DNA from 2 places in the Alkalibacterium sp. m-11 genome. Region 1 is predicted to be linked to the other one. Evidence: a T-box and tRNA genes for the amino acid it is inferred to sense, from the RefSeq annotation. Region 1 holds a T-box; the other holds one or more tRNA genes.

The links. The T-box of region 1 lies ahead of ACYQ2O_RS09505 (valine--tRNA ligase). A T-box ahead of a tRNA ligase gene usually reads a tRNA of that ligase, here a tRNA-Val.
Region 2: it encodes a tRNA-Val, which carries the amino acid that the T-box ahead of ACYQ2O_RS09505 (valine--tRNA ligase) is inferred to sense. The anticodon was not compared.

Annotation. Positions count from the first base shown of each region.
Region 1 covers NZ_BAAGIR010000104.1:139-6,417, forward strand. The annotation lists gene ACYQ2O_RS09500 (HAD family hydrolase) at 38-694, opposite strand; gene ACYQ2O_RS09505 (valine--tRNA ligase) at 691-3,342, opposite strand; T-box leader at 3,394-3,632, opposite strand; gene ACYQ2O_RS09510 (thiol peroxidase) at 3,650-4,153, opposite strand; gene thiI (tRNA uracil 4-sulfurtransferase ThiI) at 4,223-5,440, opposite strand; gene ACYQ2O_RS09520 (cysteine desulfurase family protein) at 5,451-6,279, opposite strand, start outside.
Region 2 covers NZ_BAAGIR010000087.1:2,005-7,973, reverse strand. The annotation lists gene ACYQ2O_RS08880 (ThuA domain-containing protein) at 257-838, opposite strand; tRNA gene ACYQ2O_RS08875 (tRNA-Leu) at 1,206-1,289, opposite strand; tRNA gene ACYQ2O_RS08870 (tRNA-Cys) at 1,309-1,379, opposite strand; tRNA gene ACYQ2O_RS08865 (tRNA-Gln) at 1,406-1,477, opposite strand; tRNA gene ACYQ2O_RS08860 (tRNA-His) at 1,484-1,556, opposite strand; tRNA gene ACYQ2O_RS08855 (tRNA-Trp) at 1,615-1,685, opposite strand; tRNA gene ACYQ2O_RS08850 (tRNA-Tyr) at 1,691-1,771, opposite strand; tRNA gene ACYQ2O_RS08845 (tRNA-Phe) at 1,781-1,853, opposite strand; tRNA gene ACYQ2O_RS08840 (tRNA-Asp) at 1,875-1,947, opposite strand; tRNA gene ACYQ2O_RS08835 (tRNA-Met) at 2,041-2,113, opposite strand; tRNA gene ACYQ2O_RS08830 (tRNA-Ser) at 2,206-2,295, opposite strand; tRNA gene ACYQ2O_RS08825 (tRNA-Glu) at 2,322-2,393, opposite strand; tRNA gene ACYQ2O_RS08820 (tRNA-Ile) at 2,404-2,478, opposite strand; tRNA gene ACYQ2O_RS08815 (tRNA-Gly) at 2,512-2,582, opposite strand; tRNA gene ACYQ2O_RS08810 (tRNA-Asp) at 2,588-2,660, opposite strand; tRNA gene ACYQ2O_RS08805 (tRNA-Met) at 2,748-2,820, opposite strand; tRNA gene ACYQ2O_RS08800 (tRNA-Ile) at 2,913-2,986, opposite strand; tRNA gene ACYQ2O_RS08795 (tRNA-Met) at 3,007-3,080, opposite strand; tRNA gene ACYQ2O_RS08790 (tRNA-Pro) at 3,094-3,167, opposite strand; tRNA gene ACYQ2O_RS08785 (tRNA-Arg) at 3,178-3,251, opposite strand; tRNA gene ACYQ2O_RS08780 (tRNA-Leu) at 3,265-3,350, opposite strand; tRNA gene ACYQ2O_RS08775 (tRNA-Gly) at 3,385-3,456, opposite strand; tRNA gene ACYQ2O_RS08770 (tRNA-Thr) at 3,487-3,559, opposite strand; tRNA gene ACYQ2O_RS08765 (tRNA-Leu) at 3,569-3,650, opposite strand; tRNA gene ACYQ2O_RS08760 (tRNA-Lys) at 3,681-3,753, opposite strand; tRNA gene ACYQ2O_RS08755 (tRNA-Val) at 3,763-3,835, opposite strand; rRNA gene rrf (5S ribosomal RNA) at 3,846-3,961, opposite strand; gene msrA (peptide-methionine (S)-S-oxide reductase MsrA) at 4,069-4,611, opposite strand; gene serS (serine--tRNA ligase) at 4,818-5,969, opposite strand, start outside.

The DNA of each region.
Region 1 (6,279 bases):
GAAGCTGTCTTTAGCTCCTCTTCTATAACATTACCCATTAAATTAAAATGTCACTTTTTATCTTCGTTAGAACTTCATGAAGATCATGGCAGACGTCTAATGTTCGGCTGCGGATTTCATCATCGGGTTCGATAAGATCCGGTACCATTACAACTGGAAAGCCTGCTGCGTTAGCCGCTTTGATCCCGTTTACTGAATCTTCAAGAACTAAAATATTAGATAAATTTTCACCTGCCAGCGTACTGGCTTTGATGAATATCTCAGGGTGAGGTTTTGAATGCGTCACATCATCTCCTCCAACGACGCCGTCAAAGTAATCTGATACCTCAGCACTAACGAGAAGTGCCTTGACGACCTCTCTTTCAGAACTGGACGCGACCACCATTTTGTATTCATTACTTTTCAGATAATCGAGCAGATCGACCAGTCCTTTTTTCTTGACTGGAGGAGCCGCAAACAGGACATCTTTTAAATCCGCTGTACTGTCAGTGATGAATCGCTCGACTTTTTCCTTGTCAAATGACTGATACATCGCATTGAAAAAGTCTTTCTCGCTGGCACCAATATACTTTTCATAAAACGCATAGTCAAAGGGAAGGCCTATACGGTCAGCTGTCTTCTGGTTGGCTTTATAATAGAGGGGTTCAGTGTCGAACATCAGCCCGTCCATATCAAATATGATCAGTCTATTCATCGATTATCCTCTTCTATCTCTTTCATTTTCGCCAACTGTCGAGTGACAGAATCATATTTCTCCTGATACTCTCTCCCTTTAGCTCGCTCTTCTTCAACGATGCTGTCTGGAGCATTCTGAACGAATTTTTCATTAGCAAGTTTCTTCTCCACTCGAGTGATTTCACTCTGCCATTTAGACTGCTCTTTTTCCAGACGCTTGATTTCTTCTTTGAAGTCGACTAGTCCGGCAAGTGGGATGAATACTTCCGCGCCAGTTACTACAGCTACTTTCACTTCTTCCGGCACATCGACCAACTGTTCTATGACTAGCTGATCAGGGTTACAGAATCGTCTGATGAATGACTCATTTTTTTTAAGGAAAGTCTCTTCTTTGTCTCCTTTAGTTCTGATCAGCAAATCAATCGTTTTGGACAAAGGTCTGTCAGCCTCCGAACGAATCGTTCTGACAGCCCTAATCAGTTCGATCAACATGTCCATGTTTTCTACAGCATCCTGATCTTCGAATTCAGTGCGAGTCACAGGATATTCTGCAGTTACGATGGACTCTCCTGAGTGAGGGATATGAGACCATATTTCTTCAGTTACGAATGGCATGATCGGATGAAGCAGACGCAGGGTCTGGTCCAGAACATGTACAAGAACAGACTTGGCAGACTGCTTCTGTTCTTTCGTTCCCTGTGTCAGGACTTCCTTACTCATCTCTATATACCAGTCACAGTAATCATCCCAGATGAATTTATACAACTGACGGCCAGCTTCACCGAATTCAAACTTCTCAAACAGGTCGGTCACTTGTCTGACTGTCTCATTAAGACGAGCTAGGATCCATTTGTCTGCAATCGATTTTTCTAAAGTCAGATCGATTTCTTCAACTGAAAAGTTACCTAAATTCATGATGACATATCTGCTTGCATTCCATATCTTATTGATGAAGTTCCATGATGCATCCATCTTTTCATAACTGAAGCGGACATCCTGGCCAGGAGCAGATCCGTTGGAAAGGAACCATCTCAGTGCATCCGCACCATACTTGTCGATGACTTCCATAGGATCAATTCCGTTTCCTAAAGATTTACTCATCTTTCTGCCCTGCTCATCTCTTATCAGTCCATGCATGAGAACATGCTTGAACGGCGCTTTGCCTGTAAATTCAAGACTCTGGAAAATCATACGGCTGACCCAGAAGAAAATAATGTCATACCCTGTTACCAGCGTACTCGTCGGGAAGTATTTCTTAAAGTCGCTGCTTTCCACGTCAGGCCACCCCATAGTAGAAAAAGGCCAGAGGGCCGAACTGAACCAGGTATCCAGCACATCATTATCCTGCGTCCAGTTTTCCAGATCAGAGGGGGCTGACTCTCCAACGTAAACTTCACCTGTCTCATTGTGATACCAGGCCGGTATACGGTGTCCCCACCACAACTGTCTTGAAATAACCCAGTCGTGTACATTTTCCATCCAGCTATTGAATGTCTTCTCAAAACGTTCCGGTACGAAATTGACTTTATCTTCAGTCAGCTGGTTAGCCAGTGCTTTATCAGATAAGTGATCCATCTTCACAAACCATTGAGTTGACAGTCTCGGCTCGACAATGACACCTGTTCGTTCTGAGTGACCCACGCTGTGCTGCATGTCTTCAATCTTGATTAGATATCCTTCTTCTTTAAGATCACTGACTAGAGCTTTACGTGCTTCGAACCGGTCCATCCCTTCATATTTTCCTGCCAGACTGTTCATGGATCCATCATTGTTCATCACATTGATTTGTTTCAGATCATGTCGCTGACCGATTTCAAAATCATTCGGGTCATGGGCGGGAGTAATCTTGACTACTCCTGTACCAAATTCCATGTCGACATAGTCATCAGCGATGACATCCAGTTCCCTGTCTAATATAGGAAGTAGCACTTTCTTTCCAATCAGGTGCTGATACCTCTCATCATCTGGATGGACAGCTACAGCCGTATCTCCAAGCATTGTTTCCGGACGGGTCGTAGCAATTTCTACCGACTCCTCGCTGTCCACTATCGGATAGCTGATATGGTAGAAGGCACCATTGACTTCTTTGTGCTCGACTTCAATGTCTGATAAGGCCGTCTGCGCTTTAGGGTCCCAGTTGATGATGTACTCTCCACGATAGATAAGACCCTTATTATACAGATCAACAAATACTTTGTTTACTGCTTTATTCAGTCCTTCATCAAGCGTAAACCGTTCTCTTGAATAATCGACTGATATACCAACTTTTGCCCACTGATCACGGATATTAGCCGCATATTCTTCTTTCCAGTCCCATACTTTTTCAAGAAACTTCTCTCGACCCAGATCATGACGGGAAATGTTCTGCTCAGCCAGTTTCTCTTCTACTTTGGCCTGGGTTGCTATTCCGGCATGGTCCATCCCTGGAAGCCACAAGGTGTCATATCCCTGCATACGCTTTTGTCTAATTATGATATCCTGAAGCGTCGTATCCCATGCGTGGCCCAAGTGAAGTTTCCCTGTCACGTTCGGCGGCGGAATGACGATAGAATACGGTTCTGTTCCCTTCTCATTTGGCTTGAACAAATCTTTATCCAGCCATTCCTGATATTTTCCTGCTTCTACGGCAGTTGGATCGTATTTCGTTGACATGTTATTCTCTTCCATTTTATGCACCTCATTTATTTTAATTATCAAAAAAAGCACCCATCCTAATCAAACTAGGACGAATGCTTCGCGGTACCACCTATATTACTACAGCATATTCCGGTCGATCAAATATATGCTGTAATCTCTCTAGACAGTATTAATGGTCTGTCGTCCCATTTACGAGTACTATTTGGTTTCCCCGTAAAAGCTCCCAAGCTACTTCGTGATCGTCTTCATCAGGGATTTCCAGCTGACACCCATTCTCTGAGATGATTCGGATCATTACTCCTCTTGTTCTATGCTTTTATTTATTCTCTTGTCTGAATTAGTTCAGTTCTGCTTCTTCATGTCTTGCAGCTGACAGGGCTTCTTCATAGTTCGGATCCTCAGCCATTTCTTTTACGACTTCACGGTAGACGATCTGGCCATTTCTGTTGATGACAAATACTGTCCGTGCCATTTTATCAATATCTTCGATGTAAAGACCATAGTCTTTAGCAAATGATCGGTCACTGTCATGAAGAATATCCGTAGACAGCACTTTAGATTCTGCCCAGTTGGTCTGCTGCTCTAATGTATTTGTCGATATGGAAATGATCCGTGTATTCTTCAGATCTTCAGCTTTATCATTGAAGGTATTCGTCTGTCTGGAACACGTGCTTGTTTCGATGTCCGGGACTGTACTGATGACCAGCACATCTCCTTTATAATCTGACAGGCTGACTGTTTCTTCATTCAGATTCTTGACTGCAAAGGAAGGCGCATCGTCTCCTACTTGAGGGGGTTGAGCGTTTGTCTGGAATTTTTCACCTTTTAAAGTTACATCCATGGTATTTCCTTCTTTCCTATGGTTTAAGTCTAGTGTACGGTTCATCAGGGCCGAATGCAACCAAAAGAATCAGAAAAGCGAATCAAAAGCTGCTTCGTCTGAATACTCTGAACCGGAATGTTTACCGACCACCGTATCAACTATGCCGTCCATTGCACGCTGCATCAGCCCATCAATATCCAGTTCCTCTTCCAGTTCCTTGACCTTGTGCAGTCTAGGCTTTGTTTTAGGACGTGTAGGGGCAAAGACCGTGCAACAGTCTTCATAAGGCTGAACCGCCAGATCAAAGGTATCGATATCCTGTGCAATTTTAATGATGTCGTTCTTGTCCATTGAAATCAGCGGTCTGAGGACAGGAGTATTGGTCACTTCGTTTATAGCTGTCATGCTTTCTAGAGTCTGAGAAGCGACTTGTCCGAGCGACTCACCGTTGATTATCGCCAACCCGTTTCTGTGTTCTCTGATCGCATCAGTCAGCCTCAGCATCATTCGTCTCGTGACCGTCATCGAATACGCTTCAGGTATCACTTTCTTTATCTCTTCCTGAATTTCAGTAAAGGGAACCTCCAGAAAGGTGACATCTCCCCCATATCGTGCAATTTTGGCACTGAGGTCTTTAGCTTTCTGAAGAGCTTGCGGGCTAGTATAGGGCGGGCTGTGAAAATGAACAGCTTCTATAGACATGCCTCGTTTCATCGACAGATATCCCGCAACAGGAGAATCGATCCCCCCTGACAGCATAAGCATCCCTTTTCCACTTGTTCCTACTGGAAGCCCTCCTGCACCGGACAGAGTATCGACAGAGATGAATATCCCATCTTTTCGAACCTCTACCCTGACCGTTACATCGGGATTTTTCATTCTTACTGATACCGGCTGAACAGCTTTTTCAACTTCTGTTCCAAGCAGGCGGTTCATTTCATTCGTATCATATTCAAAATCGTGGTCAGCTCTTCTGGTCATGATCTTGAAGGTCATACCTTCCCTAAACTGTTCCTTAACCAGATGAACAACGGCTTTCTTGGCTTCATCCAGCGTTTTATCCACTTTAACGACAGGTGAAAATGACTGGATACCGAATACATCCTTGAGTTCGGTCATCACTGCATCGGCGTCTTCCTCGTTCAGATCAATATGCATCCTGTCCCTGTTTGAACTGATCTTGACTGTGCTGAACTGACGAAGTTGTGACCGAACATTTCTGTGCAGCTTCTTGATGAAAAATTTTCTGTTCTTTCCTTTTGTAGACAGCTCGCCATAGCGAACCAGAATTTCTGTAATCTGCATAACGCTCTCCTTAATTTATATCTTTCAACTGCTCATATATCAAATTGAACTGGTCTTTGAATTCCTGAACTTCATCATTCGAATTCAGATGACTCAAGCTGATTCTGACAGCTGATTCAGCTTCTTCTTTAGTGTAGCCCATATCCAGTACAGTTGGTGTTTTCGTCTTTCTCCTGCTGGAACAAGCGCTAGTCGTCGATACAATGATCCCCTGCTTTTCCAGTGCGTGGACAATGACTTCTCCTCGAATCCGGTTCATTCCGAAACAGATAATATGAGGTGCACTCCCATCAGGGGTAAAGACGGTCACTTTCTCCAATTTCTTCAGATAGTCAGTCAGTTCGTTTTTCAGTTCAGATAATCTTTTTCTTTTAGCTGTTACGTCTTCTAACAGAAGTCTCAGAGCTTTAGCCATAGCAATATTCCCTGGTACATTTTCTGTCCCGCTTCGTTTTCCTTTTTCCTGGCCCCCACCACTCATCAGGGGAGCAAGTTTTCTGCCTTTTTTCAGATAAATGAAGCCGGTCCCCTTAGGCGCATGGAATTTATGTCCAGAAAAGACAGCGATATCGATTCTTGATCCAGCCAGGTCCAGATCAATTTTGCCGACTGCCTGTACAGCATCTACATGAAAGTGTATAGATGGATAAGTTTCAAGTATTTCTCCAATCTTTCTTAAAGGCTGTATGCTTCCCATCTCATTGTTGACAGCCATTATGGATACAAGAACCGTATCTTTTCTGATTGCCTGCTTTAGTTCATCCAAATCGATCTGACCTTTTTCATCTACAGAAAGGTACGTCACTTCCCAGCCCATTTGTTCCAGCTGCTCCAAGGAT
Region 2 (5,969 bases), on a different contig from region 1:
ATTTAATTTCTTTAAAAGCATTTATTTCGAATCGTCTTCTTCCTGACGACAACTTCATTACTATACCTTGTTTCCAATTGCTTGTCAACAAGTATTTTATGTTTTAGTGTTACTAGCAAATATCGTTTGCAGCAACAGAATTAATAATAACAGGTATTTGAAGAATCGTCAATGATTAAATTGTATTTAACAATCATTTTTTTAACAAGATTTTTTAATAAGTGCATGGTATCGAGCTTGCGGCTTGCTCAACCTTTTATTGTATCATCTTTTTTGTAATTGCTTCTAAGTCTGTCTTTACCGGTCGACTCATTAGCCCCTCTTTATTGTGTGCTGGTATATATACGCAAACTTCACCGTACTTCACTGTCCATCCAGCAACAGACTCTTCATATTCTGAAGATGAAGTCATAGTGACTGTGACATCTTTACCGTAATTAATGAAACAATGTTCATCGGTAATACTAAATTCTTCTTTTCTATCAGTTAGACTACTTTCTTCTATATACTTGTAGTTCACACTAACAGGCTTCTCCGGATGATAATCAAAACTGCCTCCTACCATGTCAATATAAGTAGTCAACTTTTGATAGCTGACTAATCCCGAATGCCAAACTAGCCATGACCCACCTTTTTTTACATAGTCTACTATTTTATCTTCTTCGAACTCTGTCATCCATTCTTCCGGGTTATCTGATTCAGGATCCAAGCGGTTCTCTGAAGCTGATATTACAAGGTCTGGTCTATCTTTCAGATGTTCTGTAAGTTCTTTTCGGTCTGCACATAGGATAGTTACGTCACCCAGTTTATCCAGGACTTGTGTAAGACCCTCTTTCAATGTATCTCCATCATGATAATAGCCCCCTAGTACTGCAGCAATTTTCCTTTTACCTCCAGTTTACTATGTTTCTCTTTCCCTTTTAAGCCTCTTCTGTTACTATATTCTGTCTTTAATTTAACTGGAATAGTCTCAAGTCATCAGAATCCAATGAACTTTTCATCTCATATAGAGATACTTCTATCATAAAGTATGGTTTATCCCTCTATCTTTGCAGCATATCCATTTTAACACAAAATGTTTTATACGCTTACATTATGACTCACTTAGTTTGGTTCTATGATTCTAAACTTACTCATTTTCGTTTTTTACACAAAAAAACTCACATACTCTTATGTAGAGTGTGTGAGTTAAACGTAAGACTATATACCGGCGGCCGGAGTCGAACCGGCACGCCCTAACGGGCACTGGATTTTGAGTCCAGCGTGTCTACCAATTCCACCACGCCGGCATGATTCAATATGAAGATAAGGCGGTAACCGGATTTGAACCGGTGATGAAGGTTTTGCAGACCTCTGCCTTACCACTTGGCTATACCGCCATCCTAAAAATGATATTCAATTAAAACTGGGCTACTAGGATTCGAACCTAGGAATGACGAGACCAAAACCCGTTGCCTTACCACTTGGCTATAGCCCATTGAAGGGCGACTGATGGGGATCGAACCCACGAATGCCGAGACCACAACCCGGTGCGTTAACCACTTCGCCACAATCGCCATATTCTTAATTAAAATCATAGCATATTCAACAAATAATGTCATGATGAATTGCTGACAGGGGTAGCAGGAGTCGAACCCACATCGATGGTTTTGGAGACCATAGTTTTACCATTAAACTATACCCCTAGCGATGGAGGGAGTAGGATTTGAACCTACGAACCCGAAGGAACGGATTTACAGTCCGCCGCGTTTGGCCACTTCGCTATCCCTCCAAATTGCTATGGCGCTGGACAGAGTCGAACTGCCGACACACGGAGCTTCAATCCGTTGCTCTACCAACTGAGCTACAGCGCCATCTTTCAATATCCTGCTTTACGGTCCCGACGGGAATCGAACCCGCGATCTCCTGCGTGACAGGCAGGCGTGATAACCGCTACACTACGGGACCTCACGATTTATTCAGCCTCTATGAGGTCACACTGTGGACTTACGTCCAAGTGTATCATGTCTGTAATCGCTAAAGCTTCAACAGCCATGACAATTGCGGGGGCAGGACTCGAACCTGCGACCTCCGGGTTATGAGCCCGACGAGCTGCCAACTGCTCTACCCCGCGATAACAATAGAAAATCATTGTGTTGAGACACTTCAAGCTGACGCTTGAGTGTACTATGTCTGTAATCACTATAACGTCAACAGACATGGCAAAGGAGGATGTGGGATTCGAACCCACGCGCGCTTTTACACGCCTGACGGTTTTCAAGACCGTTCCCTTAAGCCGGACTTGGGTAATCCTCCATTAAAGTAATACTATTTAATTACTATGACCCCTACGGGATTCGAACCCGTGTTACCGCCGTGAAAGGGCGGTGTCTTAACCGCTTGACCAAGGGGCCAGTATTAAAATGGGCCTAAGTGGACTCGAACCACCGACCTCACGCTTATCAGGCGTGCGCTCTAACCGGACTGAGCTATAGGCCCTAAATATATTAGGAATACTTTATTCAAGTATAAAGCGGGTGAGGAGAATCGAACTCCCGACATCAGCTTGGAAGGCTGGGGTTTTACCACTAAACTACACCCGCTAAAACGGTCCCGACGGGAATCGAACCCGCGATCTCCTGCGTGACAGGCAGGCGTGATAACCGCTACACTACGGGACCTTACGAAAATCTTTATATGAGACACTGCGAGCTTTCGCTCGAGTGTACCATATCTGTACGTTACTAAAGTAACTACAGATATAGCAATTGCGGGGGCAGGACTCGAACCTGCGACCTCCGGGTTATGAGCCCGACGAGCTGCCAACTGCTCTACCCCGCGATAATAGTAGAAAATCATTTAAGGATACACTATGGACTTACGTCAAAGTGTATCATGTTTGTACGTTGCTGAAGCAACTACAAACATGACAATGGACCTTGCAGGACTCGAACCTGCGACCGAACGGTTATGAGCCGTTTGCTCTAACCAACTGAGCTAAAGGTCCTCGGATCCGTTTGTTTATTATAGCGGCGGAGGGGATCGAACCCCCGACCTCACGGGTATGAACCGTACGCTCTAGCCAGCTGAGCTACACCGCCATTTTATTACTAATCGGGAAGACAGGATTCGAACCTGCGACCCCTTGGTCCCAAACCAAGTGCTCTACCAAGCTGAGCTACTTCCCGAATGTTAAAGTGCACCCTAGAGGAGTCGAACCTCTAACCGCCTGATTCGTAGTCAGGTACTCTATCCAATTGAGCTAAGGGTGCTGATCATTGTGAATACCGAGGGCCGGAGTCGAACCGGCACGGAGAAAACTCTCCGCAGGATTTTAAGTCCTGTGCGTCTACCAATTCCGCCACCCCGGCTGAAGTGTACTTTGGTTACCTGTGTCTATTCACAAGCGGAAGACGGGATTCGAACCCGCGACCCCCACCTTGGCAAGGTGATGTTCTACCACTGAACTACTTCCGCAACAAGGCAGATCAGTCTGCCCGTAAAAAATGCCGGCTAAAGGATTTGAACCCTCGACCCACTGATTACAAATCAGTTGCTCTACCAACTGAGCTAAGCCGGCGTGTTGTTATGCGGATGGAGGGACTTGAACCCCCACGCCGTGAAGCGCTAGATCCTAAATCTAGTGCGTCTGCCAATTCCGCCACATCCGCATGTAGCATATATAAGATTACTCTTATATATGAGCCGTACAGGATTCGAACCTGTGACCCACTGATTAAAAGTCAGTTGCTCTACCAACTGAGCTAACGGCTCATGGATCTATGGAGGTTAACGGGCTCGAACCGCTGACCCTCTGCTTGTAAGGCAGATGCTCTCCCAACTGAGCTAAACCTCCATTAAAAACTGCATAGCAACGTCCTGCTTTCACAAAGGGAAACCCTTCACTATCCTCGGCGCTGAGAAGCTTAACGGCTGTGTTCGAAATGGGAACAGGTGGATCCTTCTCGCTATCGCCACTATACAGTTTATTGCGTCGTGTTACCGCAGCAACTCTTATATCATACAAAGATATCGACCTAATGTCAACAACTTTTGTAAAAATAATTTGAACTTCTTTTCTCACCACTATTAATCCTCAGCAGGATCCTCGTTCCAGTGCTTAGTTAAAAAGCCTGCTCTTCCAGATCCAATGCTATAACGTTTATAGTGAGCAGACTCTTTTTTGTAAAAATCCTGATGGTATTCTTCAGCTGGATAAAAGGGTTTTGCCTCTTCGATAGTCGTAACGATCGGATCTTTGAATTTGCCACTTTCCTGCAGTTCTTTTTTTGACTGCTCAGCTGCTTCTTTCTGTTCCTGATTATTGTAAAAGATCACAGGTCTATAAGAATCTCCTCTATCCACAAACTGTCCACCTGCATCTGTGGGGTCAGTCTGTCTCCAGTATATCTCTACCAATTCTCTATAAGGCATTAATTCAGGGTCGTATGTGATTTCTACTGCTTCAGTGTGACCAGTCGTACCGGAAGTGACCATTCGATACGTCGGGTTTTCAACGTGTCCACCTGTATAGCCTGATACAACGGAATGGATACCGGGCTGCGAGTCAAAAGGCTTGACCATACACCAGAAACACCCTCCTGCAAATACTACTTTTTCTAATTCTGCCACGCTGTTTCCTCCTGATCCTGATTCTATTCATAGTCTAAGGTCGAATATGTCTATTATGATTGTATCACACTGCCTCGTGAATCAAAGAAAAAGAGCTTGTCTTATATATGACTCAGACAAGCCTTTCTATATTTTCCTACATCAGTGACGGACAGTTATTTAGCCGAACATCGACTTGAATCTGTATACTTCAGCAGGGATACACTTTATTTGATTTCTGTGACGCCGCCCATATACGGCACCAGTACATCAGGAATTTTTATGCTGCCGTCAGCCTGCTGATAATTTTCAAGAATTGCGGCTACTGTACGTCCGACTGCTAGCCCTGATCCATTCAGCGTGTGTACATAATCGATCTTATCGTCCTCTTCACGTCTATACCTGATCATCGCCCGTCTAGCCTGGAAAGATTCTGTATTAGAGCATGAACTGATCTCCCGGTAAGTTTCCTGCGTCGGGATCCACACTTCTAGATCATATGTTTTAGCTGCCGCAAAGCCAGTATCTCCTGTAGAAAGAAGAACAACTCGATATGCAAGTCCCAGCTTCTGCAGAATCACTTCTGCATTTGCGGTCATCTTCTCAAGCTCGTCATAAGAGTCTTCCGGCTTAGCAAATTTGACCATCTCAACCTTATTGAATTGGTGGAGTCGAATCAATCCTCGAGTATCTCTTCCTGCACTTCCCGCTTCTGAACGGAATGAAGGAGATAGAGCCGTAAAGTAGATCGGCAGATCTTTTTCATCAAGAATCTCGTTCTGATAATAGTTAGTCAACGGGACTTCTGCCGTTGGAATAAGCGTCAGCGGATGTCCGTCGATCTGGAAAACATCTTCTTTGAATTTAGGAAACTGACCTGTACCATACAGAGCATCATCATTTGCAAGATAAGGCGGAATGACTTCTTCATATCCGTGTTCAGTCACATGCAGGTCGATCATGAAGTTATAAAGAGCACGCTCCAGTCTGGCACCGAGTCCTTTGTAATACAGGAATCGGCTTCGGGCAACTTTTGCACCTCTTTCAAAATCTAGAATTTTCAGGTCAGCACCTAAATCCCAGTGGGCTTTCGGTTCGAAGTCGAATTCAGGCAGATCTCCCCACTTGCGTATTTCTTCGTTTGATTCTTCATCTTCACCGATAGGCAGAGACGGGTGAGGCAAGTTCGGCAGTCCTGAAGCAATGGTCTGTGTCTTTTCTTCTAACTCATCCAGTTCAGCATCAATAGCTTTGATGTCTGCTCCGACCTGCTTCATAGCCGCAATAGCCTCGTCCGCATTTTCCCTGTTGCTTTTTTTCTGTGCAATCTGATTAGATACATCGTTTCGTTCTTTCTTCAGTTTTTCAGATTTCTGAAT